2 regions of the Pantoea sp. SGAir0175 genome follow, and region 2 is predicted to be linked to the other one. Evidence: predicted binding sites of a transcription regulator. Region 2 holds the regulator's gene; the other holds the start of a gene.

Region 1 (7,279 bases), 620 kb from region 2:
TTTGGTGGCATCCGCCAGCCCCTGACCGTAAGTATCTTTATCGTGGATCACCGCCACTTTCTTCGCTTTCAGCGTATCGAGAATATAGTTAGCGGCAATTGTCCCCTGCTGGTCATCACGCCCGCACATTCGGAACAGGGTTTTCATGCCGCGCTCGGTGATTTGTGGATTAGTTGAACCGGGCGTAATCGCCAGTACGCCCGCCTCGTCATACACCTCTGAGGCTGGCATGGTCGAGGACGAGCAGAAATGGCCCACCACCGCCATCACTTTGTCCTGATCCACCAGCCGGTTGGCAACGGCCACCGCCTGCTTGGGTTCGCAGGCGTCATCGCCCTGCACCAGCACAATTTTTTCACCGTTTATGCCGCCCGCCGCGTTAATGTCCGCCGCAGCCTGGCTGGCGCCCTTCCAGTATTGTGTACCGTACGTAGCATTCGGTCCGGTAAACGGACCGGCCACGCCAATCTTTATGTCAGCCTGCGCGTAGAACGCCATGCTTAAACAACCTGCCATCACCACCTTCAATGGGTGTTTTATGAATTTCAAAGACATGCTTTCAATCCTCAACGGGTCAGGAACGGAGCCATACCACGGCCTGGGAGAAATCAATCTGAAACACTTCGAGAGCAGTGTGGTCTGTGCGACCACGGTTGAAATTTAAGCAAAAAGCTCGCCAGAGAAGACAATCGGTGACAATTTTTTTGCAGCGGCATCGCAGCCGGGCGGAAAACGTGCGATGTGGCCTCCCTGCACCTGATAAACATAGCCAGCCTTTTGCCGCCTACCAGCACCGTGATGGTGCAGAATGCGGTCGATCACAGATTCTTCATCGTGATGAGAGGTTTATCCGCTATGCTCTGGTCAAATCGGTCCAAATTGCTGAAGGAGAATCTATGAATACGCAACGGAACGGATTGACCACTGAGCAGGCGCTGGATCAACTGGAGCGTCTGTATGACGACGCGGTTGAAGCGCTGCGCAACGCCATTCGCACGTTCACTGCCAGCGGCACACTGCCGGACGCCGGACTGCGCCAGCAGGGGCTGTTTGTCTATCCGGAGCTGCGCATCACCTGGCAGGGTGAAGGCCCGCAGCAAAATCGCACCCGCGCCTGGGGACGTTTTACCCACACCGGCCGCTACAGCACCACCATCACGCGCCCGGCGCTGCTGCGTCACTATCTCAGCGAACAGCTGCAGATGATCGAAAAAGAGTACGACGTGCTGATTGAGGTGGGCCCGTCAGAGCAGGAAATCCCTTATCCCTATGTGATTGATGGCTCCGACCTGTCACTGGACCGCTCCATGAGCGCCAGTATTGCGCGCCATTTCCCGACGACCGAGCTGTCGCAGATTGGTGATGAAACCGCTGATGGTCTGTTCAACGCCGACGCGCTGTTCCCGCTGTCGCATTTCGACGCGCTGCGCACCGATTTCTCCCTGGCGCGCCTGCGTCACTACACCGGCACCGCGGTAGAACACTTCCAGCCGTTTGTACTGTTCACTAACTACACGCGCTACGTCGATGAGTTCGTGCGCTGGGCGATTGAGCAGGTGCAGGACCCCAGCACGCCTTACGACAGTCTCGCCTGCGCCGGCGATGTGGTGATCACGGCGGAAACGCAGGACCCAACGGCGATGATGTCGGATCTGGCGTGGAAGAAGCATCAGATGCCCGCCTGGCATTTAACCTCGCCCAATCGTCGCGGCATCACGCTGGTAAATATTGGCGTCGGTCCGTCGAACGCCAAAACCATCTGCGACCACCTCGCGGTGGTGCGCCCACATGCGTGGCTGATGATTGGTCACTGCGGTGGCCTGCGTGAAAGCCAGAGCATCGGCGATTACGTGCTGGCGCACGCCTATCTGCGTGACGACCACGTGCTGGACAGCGTATTACCACCGGATATCCCGATCCCGAGCATTGCGGAGGTGCAGCGTGCCCTGTACGACGCCACCAAAGCAGTCAGCGGTATGCCCGGCGAAGAGGTGAAGCAGCGCCTGCGTACCGGTACGGTCGTCACTACAGACGACCGCAACTGGGAGCTGCGCTACTCCGCATCTGCGTTACGCTTCAACCTGAGCCGCGCGGTGGCGGTGGATATGGAGAGCGCCACCATTGCTGCACAGGGCTATCGTTTCCGCGTACCGTACGGCACCCTGCTGTGCGTCTCGGATAAACCGCTGCACGGTGAAATCAAACTGCCCGGCCAGGCCAACCGTTTCTATGAGGGCGCCATCTCGGAACATCTGCAGATTGGCATCTGCGCCGTTGAGCTGCTGCGCGCCGAGGGTGACAAACTGCACTCCAGGAAACTACGCACCTTCAACGAACCGCCCTTCCGCTAAACCCGCTGTTCCGGCCCATGGACGGGCCGGATTTCTGCTGACAACCTTAAATTTTCAGCACCGCCACTTTTACTAACCATGCCAGTACGGCGAGGATAGCCGGCAACATGAGGGTCCAGATCAGTCTGTCATTTAACCGTTCGAACTTTTTATCGATACGCTTCTCCACCTGACCGATCTCATTCATCAGTTGATTGCACATCAGCCCCTGTTCGGTACGCACGCGTTCCACGTCCGCTCTGGTGGCAAAATTTTCAAAACGCGCGGTCAGGACCGCGACATCCTGCTGTAACAGCTGAGTGGTGTTCGCCAGCTGTTCCACGTGTTGGGTTAATCGTACCATTAGCGGTGCTCCCTGATTTCTTAACGCCAGAAGGCGAGGCGGCAACCGATGCGGCAGCGTGCAAACGGGATAATCCATTATCTTGTCCTTCTTCAGCAACCTTGTGTCATCGCCTCACTCCACCGCTATTTAAGCAGAGCGGCAGCAATTAAACATTCAACGATCCCGCCACTGCAGGCAAAAAATTTGCGCATGGCAGAATTTACGGAAAGACAGTAAACAACAGGCCTGAAAGAGAAAAGTGGCGACGGGCAGGAATTGCGAGACATCACGCAAACAATCATTGCGCGCATGTAACAACTTACACGGAAGCCCGGGCGGGCTTCCGTTACACAGCATCAGGCACTCAGCCAGCCGAGTTTAATCACAAACAGAATCGACAGAATCACCAGCGCCGCATTGACCTCTTTGGTGCGGCCACTCAGCAGTTTCACCACCGTCCAGGTAATAAAACCAAAGGCGATACCGTTGGCGATCGAGTAAGTCAGCGGCATGGTCAGCGCGGTCACGGTGACCGGTGCCGCCGTGGTGACATCTTTCCAGTCAATTTCTGCCAGACCGGAAGCCATCAGCACCGCGACGAACAGCAGCGCTGGCGCCGTGGCGTAGACCGGCACGCTACCCGCCAGTGGCGAGAAGAACAGGCTGAGCAGGAACAGAATAGCGACCACAATCGCCGTCAGACCGGTACGGCCGCCGGCGCTGACGCCCGCAGCGGACTCCACATAGCTGGTGGTGGTTGAGGTACCCAGCAGTGAACCGAACAGCGCAGCGGCGCTATCGGCGATCAGCGCACGGCCCATTTTCGGCACGTTGCCCTGCTCATCGGCCAGACCGGCGCGTTTCGTCACGCCCAGCAGCGTGCCGGTGTTATCAAACACGTCGACAAACAGGAACGCAAAGATCACGCTCACCAGGCCTACGTTGAACGCGCCGGCGATATCCAGCTGCATAAAGGTCGGCGCAATCGACGGCGGCGCAGAGAACACGCCCGCGAACGGCGTCAGGCCAATGCCCATCGAGATAAAAGTAACAACCAGAATGCCGATCAGTACGGCTCCGGTGACGCGACGCGCTTCCAGCACCACAATGATAAAGAAGCCAAGCAGCGCCAGCAGCGGACCCGGTTTGGTGAGGTCGCCCAGACCGACCAGCGTAGCCGGGTTATCCACCACGATGCCCGCCCCTTCCAGCGCAATCAGTGCGAGGAACAGGCCAATGCCTGCCGCAATCCCGGCACGCAGCGGCAGCGGAATGCTGGCAATAATCCATTCGCGAATTTTAAAAATCGACAGTGCAAAGAAGATCACCGCCGAGAGGAACACCGCACCCAGCGCGATCTGCCAAGTGTAGCCCATATGCAGCACCACGGTGTAGGTGAAAAAGGCGTTCAGGCCCATGCCCGGTGCCAGCGCGATCGGATAGTTAGCGATCAGGCCCATCAGAATCGAACCGATGGCCGCGGCCAGACAGGTGGCAACAAATACCGAGCCTTTATCCATACCGGTCGCCCCGAGGATGCTGGGGTTCACAAACAGGATGTAGGCCATTGCCAGAAAGGTCGTGATACCGGCAATGATTTCGGTGCGCACCGTGGTGTGGTGAGCTTTTAACTTAAAAAGTTTTTCTAACATCATCATCTCTCATCAGCGGAGACGGCCCGCAGGCCTGCTCTCTCTTGCCAAGGCGTTTTCCCGCTATTCCGCGCGTGGTGGCTAAGCTGACGCGGAAAAAGTGAGGAAAATTATTTTTTTATGCCGGCGTTTTGCCACCGCTGGCAGCAGAACGTCGTGTGCTATCCCCTGTCCACATAGCAATTGCTATGCCACTCCCTGACGCAATCGTTTCCGTTTCAGCGTGCCGTTGCGGCTAAGAAAATTCTGAACCAGAACGAGGCGCGATTATGGTGCATTGCACCACCTGCGCGCAAACGTTTTCCCGCCGTGCGCAGCAGGGGATGAAATATTGCGGTAACGCACGCTTTCACACTCTGCCAGGCGATGGCGCTCACGTTTCTGCTGCGCGTTTCAGCAGCTTAAAAACGCCGGGTTACACTGCGTTTAACCCTTTCGCAACAAAAGAGGCAGTGCAATGAAGCCCGCGATTCTGGTCGTTGATGATGATCGTGCCATCTGCGAATTGCTGCACGATGTGCTGAGCGAACATGTGTTTACCGTTTATAGCTGTCATCAGGGGCGCGACGCCCTGGCGCTGCTGGCGCAGCATCCGGAAATCTCCCTGGTGATGCTGGATATGATGCTGCCCGATACCAACGGCCTGCTGGTATTACAGCAGATGCAGCGTCAGCGCCCTGAACTGCTGGTGATCATGCTGACCGGCATGGGATCGGAAGCCGATATGGTGGTTGGACTGGAGATGGGTGCCGACGACTATATCGCCAAACCCTTTAATCCCCGCGTGGTGGTGGCGCGGGCCCGTGCGGCGCTGCGCCGCTGCGGGCGACTGGCGCAGCCGGAAACGGTGATTGATGACGGCTGGCAGTTTAATGGCTGGCGGCTGGATGATGTGCGTTGTCAGCTGTTCAATCCGCAGCGTGAAAGCGTGCCGCTCACTCAGGGCGAATACAGTCTGCTGCGCGCGCTGGTCGGCCACGCGCGTAAGGTCCTGACGCGCGACCAGCTGCTGGAGCTGACCCACAGCGAGAGCCTCGACGTGTTCGATCGCACCATTGATGTGCTGATCATGCGCCTCAGACGCAAAATCGAGGCTAATCCGCATCAGCCGATCCTGATCCGCACCATTCGCGGACTGGGCTATGTTTTTTCCGCCGATGTGATGCGCCCGTCCGCCGCGGCGCGCGAGACGCAAATCGCCTGATCCATCCAGCGCTGCATCTCGCTCAGTGGCCGGATGCCGTCCAGCGCGTTGGCCGCATGCAGATTAAAGCTGGCGCAGGTATGGGCCAGCTTTAACGTCTGCTGCAGGCTGTAGTTCTGATGGCTGGCGTACAGCACGCCGGCGCAGAAGGCATCGCCCGCCCCGACGCTGCCGACAATCTCCTCTGCCGCTAAGCACCAGGCGGGCTGCCACAGACCGTCGCCCGCTGGCTGCTGGCCCCAGGCGCCTTCCGGGGCATGAATCACCACGCGCTGGCGCACACCCTGCGCCAGCAGCCAGCGTGCCGCCGCAGCAAACGCCGCCGGTGACGCCAGCGTGCCACTGCTGCGCAGCTCGATGCCGGTGAGCGCCTGCGCTTCCAGTTCGTTAATCACCAGATAATCGAGCCAGCGTAGCGCCGGCTTCACCAGCGTCTGATACTCGCCGGCGCGTGAGACCAGATCGAGCGAAGTGAGATAGCCGCGCTGCTGCATCTCCGCCAGCAGCCGGGCACTGCGGGTACCGTACTGCGCATCGGGCTGGTCGAGCTTATCCAGTAACAACAGATAGCCGAGGTGGAAGATGCGGTGCGCGGTGGCAAGGTGAGCGAAGTGCGCCACATCGAGCTGCGCATTGGCCCCGCGCGCATGAAAAAAGGTGCGCTGACCGTCCGGCGCGGTCATCACCTGCGTCATCGCCGTGGCTGACGCACCGATGCGCTGCACGTGCTGACGATCCACATGATGTTCATCCAGCAGCTGCAGCAGATAATCGCCGTCGCTGTCCTCGCCCAGCATCCCCACGGCGGCCAGCGGCAGACCGACCTGCATGCGCGCCAGGGTAAACAGCACATTCAGCGCTGCACCGCCGCTGCATTTCTCGCTGTGGCTAATCTCCGCCAGCCAGCCCTGTTCTGGCCAGTGGCTGATGCGCTGCACGTGATCCACCAGCATATTACCCGCCGCCAGAATGCCGTTGCGTGCTGCCATGTCAGGCCCTCCCGGCGCTGCCAAACACCTGCATCTGCTGGGCCACAACGCTGGCGATGTCGCGTTCAACCGCCATTAACAGTTCGGCGAACGAGTCGTAGCGCGCGTCGCGCTGGGTGATTTGCGTTTCAATCGCCCCGAGCGCCGCCTGCGACATACCGGTGTAGAAGTTGATTTTGTGGATGCCGAGGCTGATGGCGCGGCGGAAATCAGCGTCGCTGATGCCGGAACCGCCGTGCAGTACCAGCGGAATGCCGGCCGCTGCGCGAATCGCCGCCAGACGGTCAAAATCAAGCTTTGGCTCGCCTTTGTATTTGCCGTGCGCGTTGCCGATGGCCACTGCGAGGCAGTCGATGCCGGTTGCCTGGACAAATTCCGCCGCCAGCGCCGGGTCGGTGAATTTATTGCTGTCCGCTTCGCCAAACAGCGCGCCACCCTCATCGCCGCCCACGGCGCCCAGCTCAGCCTCGATCGAAATGCCCAGCGCGTGGCACATCTTCACCACTTCCCGCGTCTGGCGAATGTTCTCGTCATAGCTCAGGGTTGAACCATCGAACATTACCGAGGTGAAGCCGAGGCGAATCGCCTGCATCACCGCATCAAAATGCAGGCCGTGATCGAGGTTGAGCACCACCGGGATGGCGTGCAGCGCCGCTTCGGCACGGATAGCGGCGATCAACGGTTCCAGGCTGACGTATTTAAAATGCACCTCGGCAATGTTGATGATAAACGGCGAACGCTGCTGCTCCGCCGCATGG
Region 2 (7,279 bases):
GCGAACTGGGCAAGCGCGGCCTCGCCTACCTGCACCTGTCTGAGCCAGACTGGGCGGGCGGTAAGCCTTACACCGATGAGTTCCGCCAGAAAGTGCGTGCCGCCTTCCCGGGCGTGATTATCGGTGCCGGTGCCTACACCGTGGAAAAAGCGGACGATCTGATTGCGCGTGGCCTGATTGACGCGGTGGCCTTTGGCCGTGACTTCATCGCCAACCCGGACCTGGTAGCGCGCCTGCAGCAGGATGCACCGCTTAACCCGCAGCGCCCGGAGAGCTTCTACGGCGGCGGCGCGGAAGGTTACACCGACTACCCGACACTGTAAGTCAAACGCGGCCGCAGCGGATGTGCGGCCGCGTGCTTTCTTCAGGGCATTCCCTCGCTATACTAAGCGGGTTCCCTGATGACTTTTGAAAAGAGGATGTTATGCGTTTACTTCACACTATGTTACGCGTTGGCGATCTGCAGCGCTCCATCGATTTTTACACCCGCGTGCTGGGCATGCGCGTGCTGCGTCAGAGCGAAAACACCGAATACAAATACACCCTGGCTTTCGTGGGTTACACCGAAGAGAGCGAAGGTGCGGTCATTGAGCTGACCTACAACTGGGGCGTGGATAAATATGACCTCGGCAATGCCTACGGCCACATCGCGCTGGGCGTGGATGATGTCGCGGCGACCTGCGACCGCATCCGTCAGGCGGGCGGTAACGTCACGCGTGAAGCCGGCCCGGTCAAAGGCGGCAGCACCATCATCGCTTTCGTGGAAGATCCGGACGGCTACAAAATCGAGCTGATCGAAAACCAACACGCCGGTCACGGCCTCGGCAACTAATGCCGTTAGTCAGCCTGCTAATTTGCGGGCTGACTTCCCTCTCCTGCTGCACCCTGCGCCGATTTTTGCCATAATGCGCGCTGCCCCATTTCCTGCAATGAGATCCTGATGTCTGAATCAAACGCCTTAAACGCTCTCCATCAACGCTTCCGTGGTTTTTATCCTGTGGTGATTGACGTTGAAACCGCCGGTTTTAATGCGCAAACCGATGCGCTGCTGGAAATCGCCGCCACCACGTTAAAAATGGATGAGGATGGCTGGCTGCACCGTGATGAAACCCTGCATTTCCACGTGGAGCCGTTCGAAGGGGCGATTCTCAATCCCGAAGCGCTGGCGTTTACCGGCATCGACCCCAGCAATCCGCTGCGCGGCGCGGTGAGTGAATATGAGGCGCTGCACGCCATTTTCAAAATGGTGCGCAAAGGTACCAAAGACAGTGGCTGTAACCGGGCGATTATCGTGGCGCACAATGCCACCTTTGATCATAATTTTCTGATGGCGGCGGCAGAGCGCACCGGCATGAAGCGTAACCCGTTCCACCCGTTCGCCACCTTTGACACCGCCGCGCTGAGCGGGCTGGTGCTGGGACAAACGGTACTGGCGAAGGCCTGTAAAGCGGCGGGGATAGATTTTGACAGCACTCAGGCGCACTCGGCACTGTACGATACCGAACAGACCGCCACGCTATTTTGCGAACTGGTGAATCGCTGGAAACGCCTCGGCGGCTGGCCGCTGGCGGTGAGTGAAGAGCCGGCCGAAGACGATGCCTCGGCCTGAGGCCCGTCAGACCGCAGCCAAAAAAAAGCCGACACTGCTGTCGGCCTTTTGCTTATTCTGCTTCTTTGTGCTTCTCAGCGGTCTCTTTGATCAGCGGTTGCAGTTCGCCGCGCTGGAACATCTCAACGATGATGTCACAGCCGCCGACCAGCTCGCCATCCACCCACAGCTGCGGGAAAGTTGGCCAGTTGGCGTATTTCGGTAACTCAGCGCGGATATCCGGATTTTGCAGAATGTCTACGTACGCAAAGCGCTCACCACAGGCAGACAGCGCCTGTACCGCCTGCGCAGAGAAACCGCAGCTTGGCAGTTTCGGCGAACCTTTCATGTACAGCAGGATCGGGTTTTCTGCGATCTGGCGCTGAATTTTTTCAACAGTACTCATTTTTGCCTTCCTTAATCCTTCACTTCGTGTTTGTTTATTGTAGCGACTTCGCCCCGCGACTGAAAACGGGATTTTGCCTTAGCCGGCGCATATCGCCATGTTTGTTAAGTTCGCGCGCCACGAATAACATTTTCATATCATTAATAAGCATTAATCAATTAATAATTAGCAATAATTCCGCTGGGTTAAACAGCTGAAATCGCTCATTTTTGCCCCACTTTCAGTACCGTGACAGATTAATGGAAAAAGACCTTACCTTTTGCAAAAAAAGTGGATTAGAATTGCCCCGGTGCTGATCGTCGATCAGATTTTTCTAACTTTACCGCGGTCTGGCTTCCTGCCGACGGCTTAACCTGTAACCGGACTATGCGTTTACTGATTACGCTTTTCATACTGGCTTTTGCCCAACTGTTCTTTAATGTGGCGGCGGCTTCTCCGCATGCGCCGGTTAATGCCAGTTTGCAGAAAGCGGAGAAAAAGAACGCGCGTGAAGATGAGCGTCGCAAACGACGCCCGGTGAAAACCACCAGCAAAAAGTCACGCCTGACGTCGGTACAGAAGTTCAGGCTGAAAAAACAGCAGAAAAGCGAAACGGTACTTCAGCACACCACCCAGCGCAAATCCTCACTTAAGCTCAGTGCGAAAAAATATGGTCATCAGCGGCTGGCGAAAAAATCGCGTGACGTTGCCGTTGATGATGAAGTGCAGCAGCTGAGCGGCATTAAAATGAGCAAAGCCCACCGCCTGCGCTATCAAAAAGCACGTGAAACCGCGATGACGAAACTGATGGGCCAGCTGGGTAAACCGTATCAGTGGGGAGGCACCTCACCGCACACCGGTTTCGACTGCAGTGGTTTAGTGTGGTACGCCTACAAAGATCTGGTGAAGTTTAAATTTCCCCGCACCGCCAATGAGATGTATCACCTGCGCGACGCCGCGCCGATCAAGCGCGAGATGCTGGAGAAAGGCGATCTGGTGTTCTTCCGCATCAACAACCGCGGCACCGCCGACCATGTCGGGGTTTATCTGGGCAATGGTAAATTCATTCAGTCTCCGCGCACCGGTAAGGACATTCAGATTAGCGCGCTGGGCGAGGATTACTGGCAGAAGCATTACGTTGGCGCACGCCGTATGATGACGCCGAAAACCGTGCGCTAACCTCAGCGTTGCGCAACAAAAAAGCCGGTGGCTGTTCAGCAGCACCGGCTTTTTTATTAATGCAGAATGGCGGTAAAGCTAAAGGCAATAATCATCAGCAGAGCAGCGGCGGTGGTGGTCAATGCCAGTTTTAAATCGGTACTCATCACAACTCCTTAGTCACACAGATTGCATGGTTAAATAATTTTCGCACAGTGATGGGCAAAAATCTCGTGTTATCCGCCCCGGCTTGCTAGAATCGCCGCCTTTCGTTGCGCAACAGATTTAGCGCATGCTGCATTGACAGCCTGCTGAAGGATGTTTCCCTGCCCGATTAAGCAGATTAGCCCTGATATTCAGGGCGCAAAACCATTAGCAGACGCAAACGTTTAACAATATACTTATCAGTAAGTTGCGATAATCCCAGGAGTACCATTTTCATGGCAACCATTAAAGATGTGGCGAAACGCGCCGGGGTCTCAACCACCACGGTTTCGCATGTCATCAACAAAACGCGTTTTGTCGCGGAAGAGACGCGTAACGCCGTATGGGAAGCGATTAAAGCGCTGCACTATTCACCGAGCGCGGTGGCCCGCAGCCTGAAGGTGAATCACACCAAGACGCTGGGCCTGCTGGCGACCTCCAGCGAAGCGCCCTACTTCGCCGAAATTATTGAAGCCGTGGAGAATCACTGCTTTGAGCGTGGTTACACGCTGATTCTCGGCAACGCGCATAACGATCTGCAAAAACAGCGCGCTTATCTTTCGATGATGGCGCAAAAGCGCGTCGATGGCCTGCTGGTCATGTGCTCCGAATATCCCGACGATCTGCTGCAGATGCTCGAAGAGAACCGCAATATCCCGATGGTGGTCATGGACTGGGGCGAATCGCGCGGGGACTTTACCGATACCGTGCAGGACAATGCGTTCCACGGCGGTTACCTCGCCGGACGATACCTGATTGAGCGCGGCCATCGCGATATCGGTGCCATCCCCGGCCAGATGGAACGCAACACCGGTGGCGGACGTCATGCGGGTTTTCTGCAGGCGATGCAGGAAGCGGGCATCAGCGTCCGTCCCGAGTGGATTGTGCAGGGTGACTTCGAACCGGAGTCAGGTTATCAGGCGATGCAGCAGATTCTGAACCAGAAACAGCGCCCGACGGCGGTGTTCTGCGGCGGCGATATCATGGCGATGGGCGCGATTTGCGCGGCCGACGAGATGGGACTGCGCGTGCCGCAGGATATTTCGGTAATTGGCTATGACAATGTGCGCAACGCGCGCTACTTCACTCCGGCGCTGACAACCGTGCACCAGCCGAAAGCGCAGCTGGGGGAAAAGGCACTGGAGATGCTGCTGGACCGCATCACCAGCAAACGTGAAGAGCCGCAGACCATTGAAGTTCAGCCCACGCTGATTGAGCGCCGCTCCGTGGCCGATGGCCCGTTCCGCGATTACCGCCGTTAAGCCGCCTTCTCGCTGAGCCACTCGTGGTTCAGCGTCTCCGCATCGCCCAGATATTCCAGCAACCACGCCAGCGCCGGTGACGCGCGCTGCTCAGACCAGCTGACGCAACACGGGCTGTCCGGAAACGGCTGCGGCAACGCCAGCTCCACCAGCGCGCCGCTGTCCAGCAGCGGGCGCGCCAGGTGCCCCGGCACCATGCCCACGCACAACCCAGCCTGCAGGCAATCCAGCCCGGTTTCCCACTCCGGCACCACCAGACGCCGCTGGTTATCCAGCGTCCACGTCATGCGGCGCGGCAGCGCGCGCGATGTATCTTCCAGCACCAGCGACGGCCAGGCGCGCAGGGTTTCGTCGTCCAGCTGCGGGCTGCGGGCCAGCGCATGCTGCGGACTTACCACACAGCGCCAGTTGAGCGCGCCCATATCCTGAAAGGCGAAGCGGCCGCCGACCGGAATGGCCTGGGTGGCACCAATCGCCACATCGACACGCCCATCAGCCAGCGCGTCCCACACGCCGTTAAATACTTCGTAGCTGATGATCAGCTCCATATCGGGGAAATGGCGGTAAAAATCCTTTACCAGCTGGCGGGTGCGCTGCGGTTTGACGATGCAATCTACCGCGATACTGAGCTGACCGCGCCAGCCGTTAGCCAGCTGCTGACACTGACGGCGCGTGGCCAGCATTTTTTTGATAACAGAACGCCCTTCACGCACAAAATGCTCGCCTGCTGCCGTCAGCACCACTTCGCGATGCTGCCGCTCAAACAGCGGTACCGCCAGCCAGCCTTCCAGCTGGCGCACGGTATAGCTGATGGCAGAGGGCACGCGGTGCAGCTCCTGCGCCGCCGCGCTAAAACTGCCGGTGCGCGCTACCGCGTCCACCACCTCAAGTGCATATTCCGACCACATAGTTTTCCCATCAAAAATTTTAACAGCACCCTGCAAATATTAGCGTTTCACAAAGCCCGCTGCACCCTTTTACACTCCCCGCCGTTCAACCTGCCGAATGAGAAAAACCATGCTGTCATCCAAAGGATTTCTGCCTTACCTTGCCGTGCTGAGCATGCTCGGCTTCCTGGCCACCGATATGTATTTACCCGCCTTCGGCGCCATGCAGCGCGACTTTGCTTCCGCACCGGGCACCATCAGCGCCAGCCTGAGCTTGTTTCTGGGCGGCTTTGCCTGTGCGCAGGTGCTGTGGGGTGTGCTGTCGGACCGCTTCGGCCGTAAGCCGATTTTACTGGCGGGCCTGAGCCTGTTTGCGCTGAGCTGTCTTGCCATGCTGTGGGTGACTAACGTCTGGCTGATGCTGGTGCTGCGCTTTGTGCAGGCGGTAGGCGTGTGCGCCGCAGCGGTGAGCTGGCAGGCGCTGGTGGTTGACCGCTATCCGCAGGCCAAAGCCAACAAAGTGTTTGCCACGATTATGCCGCTGGTGGCGCTGTCACCGGCGCTGGCGCCGCTGCTGGGCGCCTGGCTGATGGCCCATTTTCACTGGCGCGCCATCTTCCTCGCGCTCACGCTGGTGACGCTGGTGCTGCTGTTCGGCACGCTGAAACTGGCCAGCGCGCCGCGTGCGCGCCACGACAGCGCGCCACAGCCGGGCTGGCTGACGCTGCTGGCGACGCGTATTTACAGCGGTAACGTACTAATTTATGCGGCCTGCTCCGCCAGTTTCTTCGCCTGGCTGACCGGCTCGCCGTTTATCCTCGCCGCCGCGGGTCTGAGCCCGGCGGACATTGGCCTGAGCTATATTCCGCAGACCATCGCCTTCCTGCTGGGCGGATTTGGCTGTCGCGCACTGCTGAACCGTTTTCAGGGTGCGCAGCTGCTGCCGTGGTTGCTGATGATTTACAGCCTGAGCATTCTGGGCCTGTTTGCGGTGGCGCTGATCACCACGCCGCCGCTGGTGGCTCTGCTGCTGCCGTTCTGCGGCATGGCGCTGGCCAATGGCGCGATTTACCCGATTGTGGTGTCCAGCGCCCTCGCCCCGTTCCCGCAGGCCACCGGCAAAGCGGCCGGCCTGCAGAATCTGCTGCAGCTGGGCTTATGCTTCCTCGCCAGCCTGATTGTTTCCGCCGGTCTGCAGCAGGCGCTGTTACATACCACACTGGTCATGGTGGCCACGGTGATTCTCGCCTGGGCCGGTTTCCTGTGGCAGCGCAGCGCCAGCGCACAAAGTGATATTGCTCACGCTTCCCGTCCCTGCGAAGATAATTGCTAAGGCAACGATTATCGTTAGCAAACTAACGATAAGCCATTGAATACTGACCTGCGTGAGCATATACTCAGTGGGTCAGCATTTCTGCAACAAATCAATAACATAATGAGCGTATTTTTTAGCGACACTGTCGCTGGGATGGCGTCTGCACGATATTCACCTCCGGAGTTGTGGCAGACATTTCTATTCAGATTCATACCTCTGTAGTACGTCGGCTATCTGGCGCACGGATTTTCCGTGAGTTCTCTCACAGGCCTGAGGAATTTGACTATTCTTTTTCTCAGGTTCAAATCGGAAAGGTGATGGAGAAGCTATGAGTTCATCGTGTATAGAAGAAGTGAGCCTTGAAGAAAACCAATGGTTTCGTATCGCCCATGAATTACTGGAGCGGGCGGACATTCACATCAACGGCACACGCCCCTGGGATATTCAGGTCAGACATGCGGATTTTTTCAAACGGGTCCT

The links. The regulator PurR, encoded in region 2, represses purine synthesis genes. The targets are predictions, from matches to a motif close to CANGCAAACGTTTGCNTG.
Region 1: C1N56_RS07790 (NCS2 family permease) is a predicted target of PurR. The motif match lies at 4,529-4,546, and genes of this name have one in related genera.

The regions. Positions count from the first base shown of each region.
Region 1 is NZ_CP028081.1:1,711,133-1,718,411, reverse strand. It holds gene C1N56_RS07810 (branched-chain amino acid ABC transporter substrate-binding protein) at 1-498, opposite strand, end outside; gene C1N56_RS07805 (hypothetical protein) at 661-822, opposite strand; gene C1N56_RS07800 (AMP nucleosidase) at 897-2,351, shown strand; gene C1N56_RS07795 (hypothetical protein) at 2,398-2,694, opposite strand; gene C1N56_RS07790 (NCS2 family permease) at 3,033-4,331, opposite strand; gene C1N56_RS07785 (response regulator) at 4,786-5,532, shown strand; gene C1N56_RS07780 (carbohydrate kinase family protein) at 5,469-6,521, opposite strand; gene C1N56_RS07775 (ketose 1,6-bisphosphate aldolase) at 6,523-7,279, opposite strand, start outside.
Region 2 is NZ_CP028081.1:2,326,423-2,333,701, forward strand. It holds gene C1N56_RS10735 (alkene reductase) at 1-323, shown strand, start outside; gene gloA (lactoylglutathione lyase) at 425-832, shown strand; gene rnt (ribonuclease T) at 941-1,609, shown strand; gene C1N56_RS10750 (Grx4 family monothiol glutaredoxin) at 1,662-1,994, opposite strand; gene C1N56_RS10755 (C40 family peptidase) at 2,361-3,152, shown strand; gene C1N56_RS10760 (cytochrome bd-I oxidase subunit CydH) at 3,209-3,298, opposite strand; gene purR (HTH-type transcriptional repressor PurR) at 3,572-4,597, shown strand; gene punR (DNA-binding transcriptional activator PunR) at 4,594-5,505, opposite strand; gene punC (purine nucleoside transporter PunC) at 5,615-6,817, shown strand; gene cfa (cyclopropane fatty acyl phospholipid synthase) at 7,128-7,279, shown strand, end outside.